3 regions of the Tepidibacillus fermentans genome follow, and region 3 is predicted to be linked to each of the others. Evidence: riboswitches for the same ligand, from Rfam matches in the RefSeq annotation. Region 3 holds a riboswitch; each other region holds the start of a gene.
The links. A riboswitch is a leader RNA that binds a small molecule or an ion and turns the genes downstream of it on or off. The one in region 3 is predicted to bind cyclic di-GMP.
Positions count from the first base shown of each region.

Region 1: another riboswitch for cyclic di-GMP. It lies ahead of EDD72_RS07175 (RHS repeat-associated core domain-containing protein); the one in region 3 lies ahead of EDD72_RS06620 (HD-GYP domain-containing protein).
Region 2: another riboswitch for cyclic di-GMP. It lies ahead of EDD72_RS04765 (Flp family type IVb pilin); the one in region 3 lies ahead of EDD72_RS06620 (HD-GYP domain-containing protein).

Region 1 covers NZ_SMAB01000009.1:37,085-45,123, forward strand. Annotated here, with positions in the region: gene EDD72_RS07175 (RHS repeat-associated core domain-containing protein) at 1-5,155, opposite strand, end outside; cyclic di-GMP riboswitch class I at 5,284-5,370, opposite strand; cyclic di-AMP (ydaO/yuaA leader) riboswitch at 5,594-5,745, shown strand; gene EDD72_RS07180 (dicarboxylate/amino acid:cation symporter) at 5,838-7,109, shown strand; gene EDD72_RS07185 (FeoB-associated Cys-rich membrane protein) at 7,172-7,360, opposite strand; gene EDD72_RS12535 (hypothetical protein) at 7,357-7,500, opposite strand; gene feoB (ferrous iron transport protein B) at 7,515-8,039, opposite strand, start outside.
Region 2 covers NZ_SMAB01000005.1:76,237-84,275, reverse strand. Annotated here, with positions in the region: gene EDD72_RS04795 (N-acetylmuramoyl-L-alanine amidase) at 1-1,218, shown strand, start outside; gene EDD72_RS04790 (methyl-accepting chemotaxis protein) at 1,436-2,764, shown strand; gene EDD72_RS04785 (ribbon-helix-helix protein, CopG family) at 2,939-3,145, shown strand; gene EDD72_RS04780 (sensor histidine kinase) at 3,374-4,546, shown strand; gene EDD72_RS04775 (response regulator) at 4,530-5,231, shown strand; gene EDD72_RS04770 (glycosyltransferase family A protein) at 5,301-5,750, shown strand; cyclic di-GMP riboswitch class I at 5,911-5,997, shown strand; gene EDD72_RS04765 (Flp family type IVb pilin) at 6,132-6,341, shown strand; gene EDD72_RS04760 (TadE/TadG family type IV pilus assembly protein) at 6,487-6,891, shown strand; gene EDD72_RS04755 (pilus assembly protein TadG-related protein) at 6,884-7,810, shown strand; gene cpaB (Flp pilus assembly protein CpaB) at 7,824-8,039, shown strand, end outside.
Region 3 covers NZ_SMAB01000008.1:8,094-16,132, forward strand. Annotated here, with positions in the region: gene EDD72_RS06610 (carboxymuconolactone decarboxylase family protein) at 1-182, shown strand, start outside; gene EDD72_RS06615 (late competence development ComFB family protein) at 514-768, shown strand; cyclic di-GMP riboswitch class I at 1,001-1,088, shown strand; gene EDD72_RS06620 (HD-GYP domain-containing protein) at 1,568-2,494, shown strand; partial or broken gene EDD72_RS13080 (methyl-accepting chemotaxis protein) at 2,985-3,539, shown strand; gene EDD72_RS13085 (CZB domain-containing protein) at 3,600-4,061, shown strand; gene EDD72_RS12515 (hypothetical protein) at 4,152-4,319, shown strand; gene EDD72_RS06630 (diguanylate cyclase) at 4,365-6,026, shown strand; gene EDD72_RS06635 (tryptophanase) at 6,301-7,749, shown strand; gene EDD72_RS13090 (hypothetical protein) at 7,944-8,027, opposite strand.

The sequences.
Region 1 (8,039 bases), on a different contig from region 3:
CATTCAGTTCATTATAGCGATATTTCGTTACTTTTCCGTCTTCTGACTGTTCAATCCGGTTGCCGACTTCGTCGTATTTGTATGTTACCGTGCGGACGGGCTTTTTGACGTAGTCTGGCGTTTCGTCGAAGGTGGTTGGGCCCTCTTCATAAAATTGATTCCAATCCTTTGGTCCTTTGCCAACTCCGTGATAACGCTCCGCTTGTTTTTCTTTCTTCTCTTTTTCGTTATTATTCGGTTTGTTCGACGTGTTCGCTTCTTGCTTCGTTGATTCCTCTTGATTCTGTCTTGCTTCGTCTGGTTTTCCGTTGTTACGGTTATGTTCATCTGAAACCTCTTTCGCTTCTGCGATGGTGTTAAAGAAGCTTACGATTTCTTTCCAAATTTCTTTAAAGAAATTGATCACCTTCGTAAGGACGGCTTTTGCTTTTTCTACGATTTTACCGAAGAACGTTTTTTCTTCTTCTTTTGATGTAGTTTTGTCTTCGCTCTTTGCTTTTCTCTCTTTTGGAACGTTAGTTTCTTGATCCGCTTCTTTTTCTTCTTGTCCTTTTATTGTTTCTGTCGCCTTTTGGCTATTTTCTCCAAAGATATAGCTGACAAAATTGGCGACAAATGAAGATTCTTCGGAGTCTTCCTCTTCACCGTCTTTTGATTGATCTTTCTTTGTCCCTTTTTTCTCGTTAGGCGGTGTATAAACGGTATTTCGAATTGCTTCGATTTTTTCTTTCGGGTAGGTTACTTCCGTTAAACGATTCAGCGCGTCATATTTGTATACGGTCTTCGCTCCGTCCTCTTCTACCTGAGTGAGACGGTTGCCAACTTTATCATACGTGTAATGAAACGATGTAAGGAATGTTTTTCCTTGATGTTTGACAGATGTTAGTTGACTGTTTTCGTCGTATTGATAGGTTGTCTTGATGCCATTGGCACGGGAGATGGTGGCGATTTGTCCCGCACCGTTATAAGTAAACGATGTCTCATTCTCGTCTGGATCAATGAGCTTGGTGATTTCATTGCGACCATTATATTCATATCGAATGATTCGATCTTCCGGATCTTGGATTTGTGTGCGGTTGCCAGCGGCATCATATGTAAATCTTGTTGTTTTATTCAACTTCGTATTCGTCAATGCGGTTAAGCGATTTAACGCATCATATTCATAGATTTCCGTCGTAGCCGGGCTTGATGCTTTGATCATATTCCCAGCCGCATCATATGAATAAGTTAGTTTCTCGTCGCCTAAATCGATACTGGTCAACTCTTGGCGCTTGTTGTATGCATATTGAATCGTCTGTCCTTTCGGATCGATTTCTTGCACGAGGTTTCCAACTTTGTCATACACGTATTGGTGCACTTCGCCAAGGGCATTGATTTCCTTAATGACTTGACCAATGGCATCATAAACCCATTCCGTTTGATTCCCTTTGGCATCGATCATTTTTGTCATTTGTCCAAGTTGGTCATATAAATAAGTGGTTTGATTTCCTAAAGCATCTTTGACTTTTGTCAAGTTCCCAACCGAATCATACTCATAGCTTGTAATACGGCCTTCCGCATCCTTAATGCTCTTAACATTCCCTACTTCGTCATACGTATAGGTAGTTGTATCCCCTTTTGGATTGATTTCTTGGATTAAACGGTTCATTTTGTCATAAACAAATGTTGACGTATGATTTTGTTGATTGGTCATTTTAATCATGTTTCCGGCTTTGTCATAGCCATAAGAAACGGTATATCCTAATGGATCCGTTACTTTTACCAATCTCCCCGCTTCATCATAGTGAAACTTTGTCACAAAGCCTCGTTCGTCCTTAAAAGAATCAACGTTTCCGACCTTGTTATAGGTAAAGCTGATCTTTTGTTGATGCGGATTGATTATCTCACGTAATTGGTTATTTAAATCATACTTGTAGTTCCATGTATGGCCGCGAGCATCCATCAGTGCCGTCATGTTGCCGACAGCGTCATAGGACATCTTTGTCACAAACCCCTCGGGGTCGATGATTTCACGAATATTTCCAACCTCATCGTACGAGATTTTAGTGATATGGCCAAGCGGATCCGTTATCTTCGTCAGCCTTTGCAGCGCATCATATTGATAGCTCGTTATCTCCCCAAGCGCATTTTTCACAGATTTCAATAAGCCATTTGCTGTGTAGGAATATTCCGTTTTCCCTTTTAGAGGATCAATTTCCTTTATTAACTCCCCTGCTAGGTTATATTGGAATTCTGTTTTAGCCCCGTTTGGCTCTATGATCGACGCAACATTTCCGGCGGCATCATAGCCATATTGGACTTTTTGTCCTTTCGGATCGACGATTTCAACCATCCGGTCAAGTGCATCATACGTATATTGTGTGATAAATCCTTCCGCATCCTTGACAGAAGTCATTCTTCCCAGCTCATCATAGGTCCAAGAGGTGATGTGTCCTTTTGGATCGATCGCCGACTCAAGTAAAAACCTTTCGTTAAATCGGTAAACAGAAGTTGCCCCACCAGGCTCTATCACCTTAACGCTTCGATCAGATAAGTTGTATTCATACTTGGTTTCATGTCCTTCTTCATTCACATACTTCGTCATCCGGCCTAAAGCATCGTAAGAAAATGTGGATGCATTTCCTAGCGCATCCGTCACTTTCAGGAGATTTCCCACTTCATCATAAGCAAATGAATAGGCGGCTTTTAACGGATTGACGATCGCCGTAACGAGTCCAAGTGAATTATACGTATAGGTGATTGAATGACCTTGTGGATCCGTTTCTTTAATAAGCTGGCCTATCTTATCGTATTGATAAGACGTTTCTTGACCAAGGGGATCGATTACCTTGGTCACTTGACCTAGCGCATCGTAAGAGAAAGTGGTCGTGTTACCTTCTGGATCTGTCATTTTTGTCAGTTGCTGTAGTTCGTTATACTCATAACGGGTTACTCTTCCAAGTGGGTCTTTTATTTCGATGACATTTCCAAAATCATCGTACTGATAGCTTGTTTCAGCCCCTTTCGGATCACGAATACTCAATAAGTGGCCCATCTTGTCGTAAGAATACGTATAGGTTTCTCCTTTAGCATTCGTAACGTTCTTCGGAAATCCATTGGCATCATACGTGTAAGCCGTATAAAGCTTTCCGTTTAAGAACCGTTTTTCAAGCTTGTCCTTGCTATTGTATTGATATGTCCATGTTCCAAATGGCGTCACATGTTTGACAAGACGATCCAATGCATCGTATTCAAATGTTTCATCGTTCATGAATGAGCCCGATTGACTTTTCAACCTTCCTAACGGATCATACGTATAGGAAACGGTTGCTCCCAACGGCCCTTGAATGTCTGTTAGTTGACCTTTGACATTGTAAGTGTAGGAGGTCGTTGCGCCATTCGGCTCCTTCTTGCGAATGACTTGCCCTTTCGAATTATATCGATACTCATAAACCGCTCCATTCGGCAGCTTGGCCTTTACCAGCCTGCCGTTTGCATCATATTCATAACGAATCGATTGGTTTTTGGCGTCTGTTATCGAAACAAGACGGTCACCGTTATCATACGTATAAGTCGTAACGGAGCCGTTTGGCATCGTCACACTTTTTAAGCGGCCGACTTGGTCATAGGTGTATGAAATCGTTTGGCCTAATGGGTTAGTGACCGTTTTGAGCTGTCCATATGCATCATACGAATAGCGTGTGATTTTGTTGTTCAAGTCTTTAGACTCCGTCACAAGTCCTCGCGAATCATATCTGAATTCTTCTTTTTGCCCTAACGGATATTCAACAGATATTAAATTTCCTTTCGCATCGTATGTCCGCTTCCATACCCGTCCTTCTCCGTCTTTAATGATCATAGGCAATTGAAGATTGGAGTCATAGGTAATATTCGATTCTTCTCCTAACGATGACTTTTCCACTGTAATATGATGAAACTCGTTATATTGAATGGATATCGTTTCAAGCGGTCCCGAAACATTGGTCAAGCGCTTTTGTTCGTCAAATGAATATGTGTATATGTTTCCAAGAGCATCTACTTTTTTCGTTATATTGTAGTCTTCGTTGTAAAAATAAGCCGTTGAATGTCCTAATCCGTCGTAAACCGTTACTTGATGATCTCCGTACTCATATCTGTATAGTAAATCGCCCTCATGTGTCACTTTGGACACGCGATCTCCTGTATAAGAAAACTGCTTAGTGCCAGTTTGAGAATCTGTCACTGACAGAAGGCGATGCTCGTTGTCATATGAATACGATTCCGTCGTTCCATCAGGATGCGTGACTTTTCGCAGTTCATTGTTTTCATAGGTATACGTTGTTACACGGCCAAGTGGATCGGTCATAGATGTGATGAGCTGACCGGCATATTCGAATGTAACGGTACGTCCATCGGGACTTTTTATTTCAACCAATCGGCCTTGGGAATCGTAGCTCAAGTTCACGCGATTTCCATTGCGGTCCTCAACGGCGATTAATTTTCCGGCTACAGGGTCTGCGTTGGTTCGCCAAGGTGCATAATACCCTTTAAAAACATAAGTGGTTCCATGGGGTTGTGTTACGCGATATTCATCTTTCGAAATTCGTTTTAGGGATGACTTGGTGGATCCTTCCGCAGTGTAATAGCCTTTATCAAGCGGATAATAAATCGCCGGATCGCCATCATACTCATCCACTAATAAACTTTCGTCTTCTTTGTGATACGTATAATTCACCTTTGTTCCATCTGATTTAAATTCCGTGATATGAAACTCATCAAACATTTGTATGTAGTGATTATAAGGAAATGTCCAGCCATAACCGAAAGGTGACAAGCGATTCTTTTGGCTCGAATGATATAATCGCTGGATTGTCACTGGAAACCCATAAGAAGGGAGTATAAAGTCATCTCTTTGAACAAATGCATTCCCTTTTGGAATCTCTACAGGTTCCTCCAATACAGGTGGTTCCGGTGATTGGGCAAAGTGACTGTCGTTTAATAAACTTGGGATAGCTGAGTTGCCATCTGTAGATTGGTTATTAAATAACGAAGCAAATCCTTGGGAATACCCCGGCGGCTGTCCAGGCTGCGGAAGCCATTCTTCTAGAAAAGGATTTAAAAATGCTTCAGGCGTAGCCGCTTCAGCTTTTTTGGTCATTCCAGGCAAAACAGAATTTGTGATGAGCAGAATAACCATGAAATAAATAATAGATTTGTAGAGAACTCGTTTCTTCAAAACAAAAACAACTCCTTTCCATCTACGATTTCCCATCAGTCTAAACACAAGGAACACCGTCGATGAAAAGAGTTTTAACGCAGGAACCGTTCGGTAACCCAGCCATCCTAGCATTCACTTGCCTTAGACCTGTGGCTTTGCGTCCCCGGCTTTCGCCGGGTTTGCCTTTATCGCTGTTCAATTGTTCAAGTGATTTAACCTATATCAATTTCTATATCGGATCATTTTATAAAAATTTTACATTTTAGATAAAATTTAATAACTTTATTTTGTTAAAGACGATGTTTTAAATAGTTGTTTAATAGTTAAACAAACAGAGATCATGGAACGAATCTATACTTCAGGAGAAGCGCAAGATTGACTTTTATGTAAACTATTGTTAAGATAAAGTTAAATTGAATAGTCCGCACGCTGAATCATTTTTATATATGAGCGGAGGAACCAAGATTGTGGCATTGCCACTTGGGGTGAATTCTTAATGTACATTAAGGTAGGGCGACTCTCACGTCCGAACCCGACAGCTAACTTCGTAAGCGTCTCGAGGGGTAGGATCTCGTTTATTACGAGTCTTATTTTGGCGTATTTTAAGCCATAGAAGACTTTGCCCTTCTATGGCTTTATTTTATCTTCAAGGAGGTATGCTATGAAATTAACAGGAAAAATTTTATTGGCATTAGGATTAGGTGCATTGTTTGGTTTAGGATTAAATCTTTTTGCACCACATGTATTCCCATCAGTTGATCAATATCTTCTTACCCCACTAGGCAAAATCTTTCTTAATCTCATTAATATGTTAGTGGTACCCATCGTCTTTTTCTCTATTACCCTTGGAACAGCTGGAATTGGTGATCCTAAAAAATTAGGAAGAATTGGAAGTAAAACATTAATTTACTTTATCTCCACAACAGCAATTGCGATCATCATTGGTTTAGCTTTAGCACTTACCATTCAACCTGGAGCAGGCTGGCAATTTTCTGCTGAACAAGCTAATTTTAAACCAAAAGAAGCCCCACCTATTATGGAAACGTTGCTCAATATCATCCCAAAAAACCCCATTCAATCCATGGCAAATGGAGATATGTTACCTTTAATTTTCTTCTCAGTTTTCATTGGTATCGGAATCGCAGCCCTAGGAAAAAAAGCGCGAACTTTCCACGCTTTTGTTGAACAAGGAAATGAAATTATGATGTATTTAGTTACTCTCATGATGAAGTTTGCCCCATATGGTACGTTTGGTTTAATTGCCTCGGCAATTGGTAAACAAGGGTTTACTGCGATCCGTGCAATGGGATTGTACATGTCGGTTGTGATTCTTGCTTTATTCATCCATACGATTGCAACCTATGGTTCCATGATCTTATTCATTGCAAAAAGAAATCCGATCGACTTTTTCAAAGGATTCTTTCCAGCAATGGCCGTTGCTTTTAGTACATCAAGTAGTGGTGCAACACTACCGGTATCAATGAAAACAGCACAAGAAAATTTAAAGGTACCTGAACCCATTAGCAGTTTCGTTCAACCACTGGGTGCCACCATTAACATGGATGGTACTGCAATTATGCAAGGTGTGGCTACTGTCTTTATCGCCCAAGTTTACGGTGTTGATTTAACCTTTAGTCAAATCATCACTGTTGTTTTAACGGCGACACTTGCAAGTATTGGAACAGCTTCCGTTCCAGGTGTAGGCTTGGTTATGTTAACGATGGTGTTAAAATCGGTTGGTTTACCTGTTGAAGGAATTGGCTTAATCCTAGGTGTTGATCGACTCCTTGATATGCTTCGTACAGCAGTGAATGCAACTGGTGATGCGGCTTGTGCTGTGGTAATCACAAAGACAGAAGAAAAATATCATCCTGAATGGAATCAAGAGGAAGAATCGGTACCATATAGAGAAACTGAAGAACTCATAGGATAAGAAAAAAAATATGGGCTATTCTCTCTAAAAAATAGCCCACCATTTATATTCAGACACTATGATCATGAGTTTTGATCCAATATTAACGCTGCTTGATTTGCCTTTAACTGTTGTACAGGGCATGCCCCTTTTAAAGAACATCCTGTACAGTTGTCGCAACTTTTCCCTGCTTTTAGGTTACGAAAGGATCGATACAATGTCCATCCACTGTAACTGACCATTAAACCTAAAATGAGATAGGAAAGAATCATGATCTCTCCTCTTCTCCCTTCTTCATTTCATTCGTTTGATGAAAGCAACATTCCCCTTTTAATCGTTTTCGCATCACTTTTATCAAGACAAAACCACTATAAATCACAATCACAGCCGCCAACAAATATGAGATCATCATGTCATCGCCCCCATTTATATTAGTAAATGTCCGATTTGATTGACAATGAAAGCCAACATCCAAGCGATCGTGAAACTATATCCGATTGAAAATAATGGCCATTTCCATGAACCCGTTTCTTTTTTCATCACCACTAACGTTGCCATACATGGTGTATATAAAAGAACGAATACCATAAAGGCATAAGCAGTAACTGGTGTAAAAATACTCTGAATCACTCCAGATAAATCGCTGATGGTTCCCCCTGTTCCATAAACGATTGACATGGTGGATACAACAATTTCTTTCGCCATAAAACCGCTAATTAATGCAACAGCAGATTGCCATGTTCCAAATCCTAAAGGAGCAAAAATCGGTGCTAGAACCTTACCAAACAACGCTAAAAAACTATCACTCATATTTTCAACCATTCCTTGGAAGGAAAAGTTTGCTAATAACCATAAAACGACAGCCATGCTAAAAATCACAGTTCCAGCTTTTTTAATGAAGTTTTTTCCTTTATCCCAAGTATTTAAAAGCAAGCTTCTAACCATTGGAAC
Region 2 (8,039 bases), on a different contig from region 3:
GCTTTAACAATAGGTTCATATGCTGCTCAAAATGGTTATCCGATTCTCCTTGTTGAGAAGGACACGATTCCTACAAAAACTGCAGAGGCTTTAAGGGAAAAAAATATTAAGAAAACAATCATCGTTGGAGGACCTGGGGTAATTAGTTCTAATGTCTATAACAAGATTCCTTCTCCAAGACGCATTTATGGAAATGACCGTTTTGGAACAGCGGTAGCTGTTGTAAAAAATTTAAATATGTCAACGGCTAAAATGTATATTGCAACAGGAATGAATTTTGCAGATGCATTAACGGGTGCCGTCCTTGCCGCAAAAGAAAATGCGCCATTGCTTTTAACGTATAAGGATAAGTTGCCTACAGAAACCTTAAATTTGATTAAAGAAAAAAAGGTAACGACATTTACCATCCTTGGTGGTACAGGGGTTGTAAGCAATACTTTGTTATCTAAAACCTCGTTATCGATTTTAGAGAACAGCTTCACTTTAGCAGGCAAAATTATCGTATTGGATGCTGGACATGGACCTTTTGACCCTGGAGCTGATGGAGTGATTCCGGGATATGATGAGCGCGATTTTAATCTTCAATTGGTGAATCGTATTGCAGAGAAGCTAAAAGAGTATAATCCTACACTCTATATTGCACCTCGTGATACGAGTAAAGATTCTAAGCAATCATTGAAGGATCGCGTAGATTTTGCTAACTCTAAAAATGCAGATTTATTTATCAGTATTCACCATGATTCTTCAACCAATCCAAATGCACAAGGGATAAGTACTCACTATAGTAGTTATCGGCCAGGGATTGCTGGGAGTACTGACGATGCTTATGTCATTTATTCTGGTAAACAATATCCATTCGTAAAGGAAGAAGATAGGAGAATTTACTTTAACGATAATGGTACCGTTAAAAGTGCAAGTGTCGACGATGTCATTGTTTATGATCCAACCCCAACAGAAGCTGCACAAAAGAGTAAAATTTTAGCGGAGAGATTAGCTCAAGATATCTCGGCTTTAGGTTTCAAAAAGGCATATACGGTTTCGGGGGCTAGAGACCATAATCTCTATGTGACAAGATGGACAAATATGCCATCCGTCTTGATTGAAAATGGGTTTATCTCTAACCCAGATGAAGCCAAAAAAGTGACTGATCCTACGATGCAAGATAAAATTGCTCAAGTCATCGTCAATCATATCCTTGAGTTTTTCAAAAACAAATAATATAAGATAAGATTGCTCATACGGGCAATCTTTTTTGTTTACGTTGTATGGTAAATAACTTGGGGTTGAAACTCCAGTCCTTACATTTTTGTCACTTTTATGAATACGTAAACATACTTGTTTAAATTTTCTATTTTATCTTGTATGATGGAGTGTAGGAATATTTAGAATAATTCTCGGTTGAAAATGAATTTTGGGGGTTTAAGGGGGACGATTTATGACGGTTGGTAAGAAGCTAGGGTTGGGTTTTTTATCCATAATGGTCATGTTTTTTATTGCAGTATTATTTATTTATTATCAAATTCATGTTTTAGGGACATCTGTCCAGACATTTGTGTCTCATGGAAAGGATTATAACCAAGTCATGTTCATTGTGAAAGATAAAATTGAATTAATCAAAGGTTTGATTTGGATCATTATCCCTCTAGGAATTGTGGGTGCAGGTACAATTGCTTATTTCATCACTATCAGTATCTCAAGGCCTGTTCGAAGTGTGACAGCACATGTATCGGAAGTAGCGAAAGGAAACCTAAAATTAGGGCAGATTCAAGTAAAAAATAAAGATGAAATTGGAGAACTTGCAACCCAGTTTAATATCATGGTGAATTCATTGCGGGAACTGATTCAACATATTCAAGAAAGTTCACAGAATGTCACATTGGCTGCTGAACAATTGTCTACAAGCTCCGATGAAGTGGCAAGAGCAGCTGAACAAGTTGCGGAAACGACGAATAGTGTAGCAGATGGCACAAACAAACAAGTTAATCTCTTACAAGAGAATGAGCAAATCCTTCATCGTGTTGTAGGAACCATTCATGATGTCAATGAGAAGACAAAATCAATCGAGTTAGCCTCTTACCAGTCAATGGAAACCGCCGAACAAGGGGATTATGTGATTAAAGAAACGATTGAACAAATGAGCAAAATGAATCACACGATTCAGGAAGCAGGACAGTATGTGGATACCCTAGGGCAAAAAAGTGGACAAATTGAGAAAGTCATTGAGATTATCCAATCGGTATCCGAACAGACGAATCTTTTAGCCTTAAATGCTGCGATTGAAGCATCAAGAGCAGGAGATGCTGGTCGTGGTTTTGCCGTTGTAGCCACAGAGATTCGGAAATTAGCTGAACAATCTTCAAAGGCAGGGGAAGAAATTGTACAAGTGATCCGTGAACTTCAACAAGAAACGGCCCAGGTGATGACATCGATGAAAAAAGGTGAACAAGAAGTTCAACATGGAATTGACTTTGTTGCGCAAGCTCAACAAGCATTTAAAGCCATTTATGATTCGAACGTCGAGATGTCAAGCTTGATCCAAGAAACGAGAAAAAAATCTGAAAATATGGTTGAAGGAATCGAGAAGATGACGAATTCTAGTGAAATGGTGAAACATGTGGCCGATGAAACTTCTAATTATGCTCAACAAATTGCTGCAGCTACGCAAGAAACAGGTGCTTCGATGGAAGAAATTACTGCTTCCGCCAATACCCTGAATCAAATGGCAATCGATTTACAACAGTTAATTAAAAAATTTGATGTGTAGGTATGTGATATTGATATACAATGGTGTAGGTTTGTATATTCCAACGCATCTCCGTTGTCCTTATGGAATATACAAACCTATTTTTTTTCGAAATTAGTGTAGAATCGACAAAAATAGAACAGATTTACTGACTTAAAGTGACAGTATTTTTCACGTGATACAGGTACAATACAAATGAAAGATAAATATGAAGGAGAGATGACGATGATTGTTCTTTCAAAAAAAACAGATCAACCACCTCCAAAGCAATTGATTAGCATCCGACTTGATCCAGAACTTCTTAAAAAAATTGATTTATTAGCAAGTGAGAGTAATAGTAATCGAACAGCCGTAATTACAGAGATCCTTGAGAAAGTAGTGCCTAAGATTCGAGTGATTTAAAAAAACTAAAATTAGCTGTGATGAAGTCTTCGTCTTGAAGACTTTTTCTTTTCCTTCCCACCCTCATAATCCCTGCTAAGAGCACGAATATATTATATTAAATTTAAAATATAGGTCAAAAGAACTAGAATATCGTGAATGAATAGGACAGATTGCAGACGTGTATAAGAAGTGATGGGTATGTTACAATGAAACTATAACGAGTTCGGATGGGGTGTAATATCTTTGATACAGAAAGATTTTGATGGTCAAAGTTTAGAAAGGGTGTTAAAAAAAACGATTGAAGCCATCGAAAACAGCAAAAAACAAATCTTTGAAATTACTGAAAATTCAAGGGCAGATAAAGAAAAATTGCTGCAAAAATTAGAGTTATTAAATATAGAAACAAAGAAAGTGATTGATGAGGTTGATCATTTAGAAGAAAAATATCGTCGAGCAAGAATGAATTTGGCTCATGTAAGTCGTAATTTTAAAAAGTTTACAGAAGAAGACATTCAAAGGGCATATGAAGAGGCAAATGAACTTCAAGTTCGTTTATATATCACAAGGGAACGAGAAGGGAATCTAAAAGCTCGCCGCAATGAATTGCAACTCAGTTTACGAAATATAGAATTCATGATTGAGCGAGCAGAGGTATTGATGACCCAGATTGGAGTCGTTTTTGACTATTTATCTGGCGATTTATTTAAAGTTTCAGAAGTGATTGAATCGGCACAATACCGTCAATTGTATGGTTTGAAAATTATTCAGGCCCAAGAGGAAGAACGTAAGCGGGTAGCAAGAGAGATTCATGACGGCCCTGCTCAATCGATGGCCAATGTGGTATTGCGAACAGAAATTGCAGAACGCTTCCTTCACCATCAACAAATGGATCAAGCCATGCAAGAATTACGAGATTTAAAGGATATGGTGCGGCAGAGTTTAGCTGATGTTCGTAAAATTATTTTTGACTTGCGACCGATGGCGTTAGATGATTTAGGTTTATTTCCAACTCTACGCAAATATACTCAAGAACTGGCAGCTCGAGAGAATTTCAATTTAGAGCTAAAGTTAACAGGAAGGGAACGCCGTTTACCATCCATGATGGAGGTCGCCATTTTTCGTTTGATTCAAGAAGCTCTAAATAATGTGGTCAAACATGCGAATGCTTCAAATGTTAGTGTTCATGTCGATTTGCAGGATAATTTGATTAAAGTAATGGTAAAAGATGATGGCGTAGGCTTTTCCGAAGATCGACTAAATAGAGAACGTGATCACTTTGGCTTAATGGGGATGAAAGAAAGAGTACAACTATTAGAAGGTAAAATGGATATTCAGTCAGAAAAAAATAAAGGTACCACCGTAACCTTTGTCATTCAAATCAAGGAGGGTGAGGAAAAGACCAATGAACTCAAAAAGTAAAATTCGTATTTTAATCGCGGATGACCATCAACTTTTCCGTGAAGGAATCAAACGGATTATTAATTTAGAAGAAGATATGGAAGTGATTGCCGAATGTTCAGATGGACAAGGAATTCTAAACCAATATCATGGTGTTACGCTAGATGTGATCTTGATGGATATCAATATGCCGAATATGAATGGAGTTGAGGCAACCAGAAAAGTGAAAGAGATTTTTCCGAAATCCAAAGTGATTATATTATCCATTCATGATGATGAAGGGTATGTATTTGAGACATTAAGAGCAGGGGCTTCTGGCTACTTATTAAAAGATATGGAAGCAGAGACTTTAATTCAAGCGATTCGTTCTGTGGCAAAAGGAAACGCCTATATTCATCCACAAGTCACGGGGAAAGTGATTGAAGAATATCGTCGACTAAGTAATAAAGAGCTTCATGGTTCTCAACATGAATCCGTTTTTATCGACAAATCACTCGATTGGCGTCTCATATTAACCCCACGGGAGATTGAGGTCCTTCAACTCTTGGCAGAGGGAAATAGTAATCGCCAGATTGGTGAGAAATTATTTATCAGTGAAAAAACGGTAAAAAATCATGTGAGTAGTATATTACAAAAGATGAATGTCCAAGATCGCACACAAGCGGTAATTACAGCGATTAAAAATGGTTGGGTTCACATTTCGTAATCCAATAGAAAACGTTTCTCGAACCAGATAAGGCATAGGGGCATATACTCTACTAAGGAGGGGGCCACTATGCTTTCTTTAGTTTTATGGACCATATGCCTCTATGGAATCATTCTACTTGGCTTTAAACTTTTTTATTCCTATTTTTGTATGAAATTAGCAAAAAAAACAGGAAGCAATAATTCCCATTACCTGATCTTAGCAAAAGATAATCAATCGATTATTGAATGGGTGATTCGTTCGCTTTGGTTTTGGCAATGTATCGATGGGAAACCCATCAAAATGACAATCATTGACTTTGGTTCAAGCGATGACACATTTGCAATTATCCAACGATTGCACCACCAATCTTTTCAAGTAAAGTTGATCCTAGAACAGGAAATGGCTGAAAAAGAAGAGATCATAGGAAGAAAGATAGAAGAAATATGTAGAAATGGTGAACAAGTGGAAATTATTGATCTTATGGATTATGACAAAAGGAACAAACATGGGGCAAATTCAGCGATTCGAGTATCCTGATAGGTCAATGAGAGCAGGGAATAGGGACTTAATTGCCTGAATTTTTGGATATAAGTACAGAAAACATGTGTTTTTACCTAGTAAAAAATAGGAAGTTAGAAAGATAACAAACCCTATATTTCTTCGTACAATTAAAGTAAAGAAAGGCTCAAAAGAAAACAATCAATAAAGGCAAACTACTCGAAAGGGTAGGACGCAAAGCCATGGGTCTAAGGTTCATATGAACGATGATTGCCAGGTTGCTGATTGCTTCGTTACATAGACGAACTCCTCAGCAATGTGAGGAGTTTTTTTCTTAGACTTAGCAGTCAGACCATTTGCGCACCATCTGTGCTACTCCGAATTCATAATGAGCCGATATTAAAAAGGAGGAATGGTCAAATGAAAAAGTTTTTCACAAAATTATGGGTGAAACAGTTGGATTGGAAGTCAAGGGCAAAGAAATCTTTAGAAAATGAAGCTGGACAAGGTATGGTAGAATACGGTTTAATCATTGCTCTGATTGCAGTCGTGGTGATTGGAGCGTTATCGTTAATGGGTACTAGTATTAGGGATTTGTTCACCAATGTTACCTCTAGTCTCCAACAATAAAAAGGAATGATCATGCAATAATTTATTATTATCTCTATTAACCCTATGAAAGGTCCTACTATCCGAAGTAGGGCCTTATTTACAGGACGGAAGGCGCTTCTTTTATAGAATAGTAAACCTCTTATGAGAATCGGAGGTTAGAAGAGTGATTAAGAGATTACGAAAACGGATCAAAGGGGAAGAGGGGCAATCCTTAGTAGAATTTACCCTAGTGATTCCGATCCTTCTTCTTCTATTACTAGGAATTATTGAATTTGGACATATCTTTTATGCGTATCTTCTGATTGAAAATGCTTCAAGAGATGGAGCAAGATATGGTTCCGTGTGGGCGACAGATACCGAGATAAGGCAAATCATTGATGAAAAAACCTATTCCTTAGAACCAACAAATCTTGTAGTTACCATCTCCCCAGCTTACGAGTATCGCCAAAGAGGGGAGAAGGTGGAAGTGAAGATTGATTATAAAGTCCCATTATGGGGCCCAATATGGGGAGAGCTTTTACCCAATCCTTTTCCGATAACGGCAAAGACGGTGATGCGAGTTGAATAACCAAAAAGGGAATATATCGATCATGATGTTATTTGCCATGATTGTCATTCTAGGAATGACGGCGATGGTCATCGATTTAGGGAATCTAATGTTAGAAAAACAGAAGTTATCTGATGCGGTTGATGCTGCTGCCATCTCAGGAGCACAGGAATTGGTAAATGGAGCTGAACAGGCAAAAGAAACCGCGATTCAATTTGCCAATGAAAATGGCGTGATGGATCCATCCATTACGGTTAATGTGGACAACCATAAAATTACTGTTGCTGGAAAGCGAGATGTTCCATTTTTCTTTGCCAAAATTTTTGGTTTTGATCATGTATTAGTAGAATCGACTGCTACAGCACAGATTAAGCCACTTTCGGGTGCAAAAGGCATTGTACCATTATCAGTAGTAGCGCCTAACCCTAATGCAGAAGATTATGGTTTTCAATTTGGTTCCTTATATACCTTAAAATACGACCCGTTCAACGTAGCCAATGGGAATTTCGGTCCATTAGCACTTGGTGGGACGGGGGCTTCTAATTATGAGAATAATCTATTAAATGGTTACATTAGTAAACTTAGTATTAATGATTCAGTAAAGACGGAAACAGGTAATATGTCAGGGCCAACAGAACGGGTCATTAAGGAACGAATCAATCTTGATGCTTATGATTCTGAATGCCAAACCTATGACTTAGCCAAAAAAAATCGAAACTGTAAACGGATCATCTACCTTCCTGTTATCGAGAGTTTGAATTTAAACGGAAGAGAAACGGTAAAAATTATCGGGTTTGCATCCTTCTATATTGAAAATGTAGGTGGCAATGGAAATGATTCCTATGTTACAGGAAGGTTTATGAAAAACATCTACTCTGGTGATTGGGATGATGAAAACACGAAAGATTCAGGATTATATGCGGTGAAATTAGTCAAGTAGGGGAGAGAAAGAGATGAAAGTGACCAATCGACACTTATTCTTGCTCGCGTTATTTCTTGGACTTACTACTACCTTTTTCATCTATTTTTATTTATCAAAGGTAGAAACGGTGAATCAGTCACTTGAACCAACGAAAAAAGTAGTCGTAGCAAAAGTAACGATTCAACCGAAAACAAAGATTACAAAAGAAATGGTAGAAATGAAAGGACTAAAGGTTAGTGCCTTATCG
Region 3 (8,039 bases):
GAAATGCTTATGGTATCGCTTTGAGTGCATTTCGTAGCCGCCTGAGAGGTAAGCCTATTCAAAAAAGCAACTTGCTATACGAAATTAGTATGATTTTGAGCATCATGGTGTTCTTGCCGGTTGCTTTTATACATGGTCTCATCTCTGATATATTGAGAATTCCGATTATTCGGGTTGAATAAATAGGCAAATAAGCAAGAAAGACAAAGAGGATTCTAGATATGGGAAAAAGTAGAGTTGAACTTAAAAAGAAAATTTTTCAGAGGATAAGGCTGTTCCAAAAAGTCATAAATGAATGACTTTTTGGCGACAGCCTTTTTGCGAAAGATAAATAATAAAAGAATTGCCCTTTTTGGTATAATTAAGTTGCTAGACCAAACTTAAAATTTATCTTTTTCATGCGCTCAAGGCATGTGGAGAGTGTCTCACGACTAGTGTTAAAAAATGATTGAGCGTGTTTTTCAAATAATATTCTTATATGAAAGGGAGAGGGTTATGGAGGTATATAATTATATGGAAGAATTAGTTTATCGGTATATTGATGAAGTATTGAAAAAGTATAACAATGTGTGTAAATGTGAAAAATGCAGGCTAGATATGGCTGCATACGCATTAAATAATTTACCACCGCAATATACTGTAACAGAAAAAGGTAAATTATTTACTAAGGTTAAGGAAATGGAATCTCAATATGGAGTAGACATTATTAGAGAAGTAACGAAAGCAATAGAAGTAGTGTCTGAAGAACCACGACATGAAACTCACTAGCGTTGCATTATTACATCATGAACTGGATAATGTGCAGAACCACAATTGGAATAAACAAATTATGCTCCTCTTTTTCTTCTCTTAAAAAAATAATTTTGTTAACTAGAAATGAAAAATATCATGAAAAACAAAGAAATTTGTTGAAATATGTTGACAAAAATATAGTAAAAATTTAGATTAATATTAACATATATTAGAAATGCGTGTATAACAACAACGTATATATAAACAGATATACTAAGGGCAAACCTGCCGAAAGACGGGGACGCAAAGCCAAGGGCCTAAGGAGTAACATAATTCTATGGCAGCCGGTTGCATGAAAGCCTCTATGCAATTCGTGCACAGGGGCTTTTAGTGTATGCAGATGATTTGATTAAAGCTTAAAGTGAAATTTAGCCTAGATGGTGAAACATAAGATATTGACAGTGGAATTTGCGGAGCATAAGACCAAATGGAAGGACTGATTTGGCAATGAAAACGATTGAATACATAAATAGAACATACAGAACACTCGTTCCCTTGCGGGGGAGGGGGTAATACCTGTATTAATTTCAAAAAATCGGAAATCTATTTTTTGTTATGCAAATGTAAAACATAAACTCAAATATAAGGAAGGCCTATTTTCTCCAGCTGGAAAAATATGTAAATTTCAGCAGTGTAAAATAGGTCTTTTGATTTTTATTTAATTAATCTGTTGGGAAACATCATCCCCGTAATCAACCTCAAAATAGATTTAACCTAGTGATCGTAAATAAAAAGATTCGGACGCTAACCTTCTGAAAAGAAAGGGGTGGACAGGATGAATGAAAAGATGATGCAGATGAAAACCATGGAGAAAAAGGAAAAAGAATTGTATAAAACTATCTTTCTTTCCATCGGCGAAAGGGTGGTCACCACCGACCAGACAGGCTGGATAACGGCCCTTAACTGGGTAGCGGAGGAAATAACTGGCTGGAGTGAGGAGAAGGTAAAAGGCAGTCGCTTTGCTGAGGTTTTTAAACTTGTCAACGAGACCACAGACGAAGAAGCAAAAGCCATGGGCGATACAGCAAATAGAAAAGTCTCAGAAAGTCTTGAGCAAGTCATTAAAGAAGCCGAGGAATGGATGTACAGGCGAAAATTAATAGAGGAAAAAGGCTACCGCAAGGCTTTGATTAATACCCTACTTGTCACCCTATATGTTAAAAGTACGGAAACGATGGAGCATTCTCAGCGCATGAAAAATGATTGCCTGATGATAGGAAAAAGAATGAACCTTTCCGCAAAAGAGCTGGATGAACTGGCTCTTCTGACAGTGCTGCACGACATCGGCAAAGTGGGTATCAGGGGAAGTATCTTGCATAAGCCCGGTCCTTTGACAGCGGAAGAATGGGTAGAAATGAAAAAACATCCCGAAATCGGTTACCGCATTGCTCAAAATACCCCGGAACTGGCGGCTATTGCCGAATACATTTTGTATCACCATGAACGCTGGGACGGCAAAGGCTATCCCCGGGGCTTAAAAGGGGAAGAGATACCTTTATTCTGCCGTATTTTGGCTGTGGCAGACGCCTATGATGCCATGACCAATGACAGGACATACCGAAAAGCGCTGAGTAAGGAGGAAGCAATTGCTGAAATAAGAAGGAATGCAGGGACGCAGTTTGATCCGCAAGTAGTAGAAATATTTTTGCGCATAATGGTACAAGAACATAATATGAAAAAGAGGCAAAGCAGAGAAAAATAAGGGATTTATTTTTATCTTTATTAAAAGAAGTGGTTGCCTCTGTTGCGAAAACCAGCGCTTCCAGCCAAGAACTCTCCGCCACGGTGTAAGAAGCCAGCGCCTAGGTACAGAACGTCAATGCTTCGGTGGAACAGATTGCTTCAAGCATATTATCATGATGAATTGTAAAGGAGGGTGTGTTAACATGCCATTTTTTATATGGAAAACAACCCAAAGTTCAGCCGACCATTTTGATTATCATTCCGATTACGACAAACTCTATCAGTGTTTGACTAAATGTGATTTCACCAAGCCAATTGAAGTGGACATTCCCTCATCCAGTCCCCTCTATTTCGTAGTCGATATCTTAAACCGTGTTATCAACGAACGACAAGCTTCAGCCTCTACTACCTTAGCAGATTTAGACGTGATAGTCCAGCGACTGACCAATATGACATCTATTCGGCAGATGATTGTGAAAATTGGCGAGCAGACGAGCCAGCTTGCCAGCATGTCGGCTCAGACTGAGGAATTGAGAGCCGCCACTAATCAGGTCGCTGATTCTGCAACCAACTCCGCCACCTTCGTAGAACAGGCGGCATCAGTGGCGGCTTCTGGGGGAGAAAAAATTCAACAGGCGATTCAATTTGTCGAGCATTCCTTTGATGAATTTGCCAAGGTCAGCCAGCAGGTTCAAGACGTGCTTCACTCTATGAAGGAGATTGAACAGATCGTGGGGGTTATTGCAGAGGTGGCTGACCAGACGAATCTTCTTGCTCTCAATGCTGCCATTGAAGCGGCTCGTGCGGGCGAGCAGGGTCGAGGGTTTGCTGTCGTGGCGGATGAAGTCCGTAAACTGGCGGAACACACTAAAATATCCGTGACGGATATTCGTCAAAAGATAGCTGGACTGAGTCAGAATTCCGTGGTAACCGCCAACAATATCGTATCTCTCTCTCAAACGATGCAAAGCGGAAAAAGCATCATGCAGGAAGCGGCAGAATCGTTGCAGGAGATTATTCATAATTTTAGTTCCATTACTGAGGATATTCAGAATATTGCCGCCAGCAGTGAAGAACTAAGTGCCGCCATTCAGGAATCAGCCAGCAGTGTCTCCGCGATTGCGATGGCGGCGGAAGAACTTAACCGCACTGCCAAAGTGACAGGGCAGGGCATCTATGACATCAGTCAATCTTTACAAAAGATACGGGCAGAACAAATTGAACGGAAGCCTAAACTGAAAACGCACCAAGTCTTGGAACTTTATAAGACCGACCACCTGCTCTGGACTTGGCGAATTTACAACATGATTTTAGGGTTTGAACACTTGAAATCCAGTGAAGTTGGCAATCACCACGAATGCCGCTTAGGGCGCTGGGTGGATAGTCAGGATGCTGCACAGTGTCGTTTGTTACCTGCGTTTAAACAATTGGAGGCTCCGCATAAACAGGTCCATGAGTTGGCACGGGAGGCAGCGGTTGCTTATGAACAGGGGAATATTACCAAGGCTGAACAGATCCTAGAAAGGATGTCTCAGGCTTCTGCCGAGGTCGTCCAGATCTTGAATGAGTTGCAGCAGCAATGCTAAGCCTAAGCATGTAGTTTAAGGGATATAAAATCGAAAAAATTAAGCTATAATGGTGAAATTCCTGAATCCATAGGTGAGGTCAATACGGCCATGGAAGGCGTGGCGGCAGCCATTGAAGAAGCCACAGCTTCTTCCCAGAAAATCAGCAACAATACTACAGAAACGGCAAAAGCCTTGGAAGAGGTAGCCAAAACTGCTCAAGCCCAGGCGGAAATGGCAGAGAAGCTGAGTTCCCTAGTGGCGAGGTTTAAAGTATAATATGCTAAGATATTAACGTAAAGGGATAATTGCAGGTGATAAGAAATGCGTAAAAATATACGCGAGAAAAAGAAAAAGATACTGCTGGTGGAAGATAGTCGCTTAACTGCCTTGGTCGTCGCTGAGTATCTAAACAAAAACGGCTATGAGACGGAAATCGTCACGACAGGGGAAGAAGCGGTGCAAAAGATAAGTGGCGGCTTTCCACCAGACCTAGTTCTGATGGATATCGAATTGGCAGGGGAAATGGACGGGATAGAGGCTGCGCGAAAAATAATTAAATTAAGGAATATCCCCGTGGTATTTCTTACTGCCAACACATCCGAGGAAATTATTGAGAAAATAAAAGAGGTTAGGGCTTATGGGTTCGTGTTAAAAAATACGGACAAGGCTGTCTTGCTGTCAACTGTGGAAATGGCTATAAAACTACATGAAGCAAATACCCATGCTAGGATGTTTGAGTGGCTTTTTGAAAACTCCCTGAATGAACTCTATGTTTTTCATCCGAAGTCCCTAAAATTCGTAACAGTAAACCGCGCTGCAAGAAGAAATCTTGGATATACAATCGAAGAGCTGAAGACCATGACTCCCCTTGATCTTAAGCCCGAGCTTGACCTGCAGAGCTTCAGAGAACTACTTAATCCGCTGGTCAGCGGGGAGCAGGAGCAGATCCAATTTAACACAGTACATCGTCGAAAGGACGGTTCCCTGTATCCTGTGGAAATAAATTTACAGCTTTTCGATTACGAAGGAGAAAAATTATGCATGGCACTTGTGGTTGATCTAACCGAAAGGAAACAATTAGAAGAGGAAAAAAGACGCAAAGAGGATCAGCAACGCTTGATGCTGGAGGCTATCCCCAGTCCGGCTTGGCTGGTTTCAAGGGAGCGGCGCATATTGGCACAGAATAAAGCGGCAGTATCATTATTTGAGACAAAAGTTGGTGATTATTGCTGGAAAAGAGTCCTTAGCGGGGGAAATCTTCCGGATAAATACAGGGAGGCAATTGAAAAATCAGGTTCACCACTGCCCGGAACAAAATGCTATTTCTGTCGTGCAGACGAAGCCTTTGATAGAAACGAACCGTTAAACAGCGAAGTCGAATTGTCAGGTACAATCTGGGATACTTGGTGGATCCCGCTGGGGGAAGATATTTTTCTTCATTATGCTAATGATGTTACAAAATATAAAAAAATGGAAGAGGAGTTGCGTTCGTTATCTGTTACCGATGTTTTGACAAATGCCTATAACCGCCGCTATTTTATACAAAAACTAGAAGAAGAAATTGAGCGCGCTAGACGGAACGGAAACAAGTTTTCCTTGGTCATGTTGGATATAGATCGATTCAAAAGCATTAATGACCGCTTCGGCCATAACGCCGGTGATTTGGTCCTTAAACGCATAGCTGAAATGATTAAAAATCGGATCCGCAAAATTGATATCCTGGTTCGCTGGGGCGGAGAGGAATTTATTATACTTCTGCCGGATACAACGGTAAAAAATGCGGCACGTTTAGCGGAAGAACTTCGGGTAAATTTAAGCCGTATGGACATACCGGGTGTGGGCAGAGTTACTGCCAGCTTCGGAGTGGTTAGTTACTGCTTGGGAGATACGGTTGACTCATTGGTGAATAAGGTAGACAACATGATGTATGAGGCAAAGGCTGCTGGCAGGAATTCTGTACGTGAGTTGATTGAATGTGAGTAGGCGGTTGCCTAACTTTGAATGCAAATGATAATAGCTTTATTTTGTTGATGCAATCCACTGGGCACACATACAAGAGCCTTTCCAATACTGGAAGGGCTCTAATTTTGCTCTTGTCTTGATCTCCTATTAGCTTTGGAAAACAATGTATTTTTTCCTTTTAAAAAAGATCAATCTGCGTTAGAATGAATTTATACTATGTTACTTTAAAGCTGTTTAGTTTAAAAGCTGAAAATCGCAAAAGCAACTAAAAATAAAGAAATGGGAGTGGAAGCAAATGTTGAATATTAAGTTTTATAATGAAGAAAAGATTCCGTTAGAGATGCATAAGGTTCGAATTGTACAGAAGTTAAATTTACCCCCAATCGAGCAACGAGTAAAAGCAATAGAAGAAGCAGGATATAATACATTTCTTTTAAAAAACCGCGATGTTTATCTAGATATGCTTACAGATAGCGGTGTCAATGCCATGAGTGATAAGCAACAAGCGGCTATGATGGAAGCGGATGATAGTTATGCCGGTTCTGAAACTTTTACGAGGTTAGAGAATAAAATTAAAGAAATATTTGGGAAAGAGTATTTCTTACCTGCTCATCAAGGGAGGGCTTGTGAGAATATTATTGCTCAAACCTTTGTTGAAAAAGGTTCAATCATTCCAATGAATTATCATTTTACCACAACCCTAGCACATATTGTGTTAAATGGTGGTTCTGTTAAAGAACTATTTACGAATGAGGCGTTAAAGGTTCGAAGTGATTATCCTTTTAAAGGAAATATGGATATTGCTAAACTAAGAGATTTGATAGAAACATATGGTGCTGAAAAAATTCCATTTGTTCGCTTAGAAGCGGGTACGAATTTAATTGGTGGCCAGCCTTTTTCGCTTGAAAATATGCATGAAGTTCGTAAAGTCTGTGATGAGTTTGGCATTTTGCTCGTATTAGATGCGAGCTTGTTAGCAGATAATCTTTATTTTATTAAGGAAAGAGAAGAAAAATACAAAACAAAAAGCATTCGGGAAATTACACGGGAAATAGCAGATCTCTCAGATATCATCTACTTCTCTGGAAGAAAACTCGGATCTGCACGAGGTGGGGGGATCTGCACCAATAGTAAAGAGATCTATATGAAAATGCGTGAGTACGTCACCCTTTACGAAGGGTTCCTCACTTATGGTGGAATGTCTGTTCGTGAGATGGAGGCTATAGCGGTAGGGCTTGAAGAAACGATGGATGAAAATATGATCAATCAAGGTCCACAATTTATTGCATATATGGTGGAAGAGCTTCAGAAAAAAGGGGTACCTGTTGTCACACCGGCAGGAGGATTGGGATGTCATATTGACGCAATGGAGTTTGTCGATCATCTTCCGCAAACCGAATATCCCGCTGGTGCGCTTGCTGCTGCACTATATATTGTTAGCGGTATTCGTGGAATGGAAAGAGGAACTCTATCGGAACAAAGAGACGAAAACGGAAATGAAACATTGGCCAATATGGAACTCTTACGTCTTGCCATGCCTAGACGGGTTTTTACATTATCCCAAGTGAAATATGCCATCGACCGTATCTTATGGCTTTATGAAAATCGGAATCTAATTGGGGGCTTAAAGTTTGTCGATGAGCCAAAGGTTTTACGTTTCTTCTTTGGAAGATTGACTGCGACTTCTGATTGGCCATCTAAATTAGTAAATAAATTTAAAGCGGATTTTGGAGATAGTTTGTAAGTTAAATGACAATCCTTAGACAGTTTCTCTTAAAGAAGAGAAGCTGTTTTAATGTGTTCATAACCTACTAAGCATCATCGTTTTCTTACCTATAGCATTGATTCATGGCTTAATTTCGGACTTGCTTAAAGTTCCTATTATTCATTTTGATGGGAAAAAATTGAACTCCATTATATGCTTTTTTATCTCTTGTATTAACCCATCTCACCGAGGACACTGCAATAGCTGAATTCTCCCGTGTCAGGAAGCTTTACAGCAATGATTTGATTGGCTGACAACCATTTCTACGG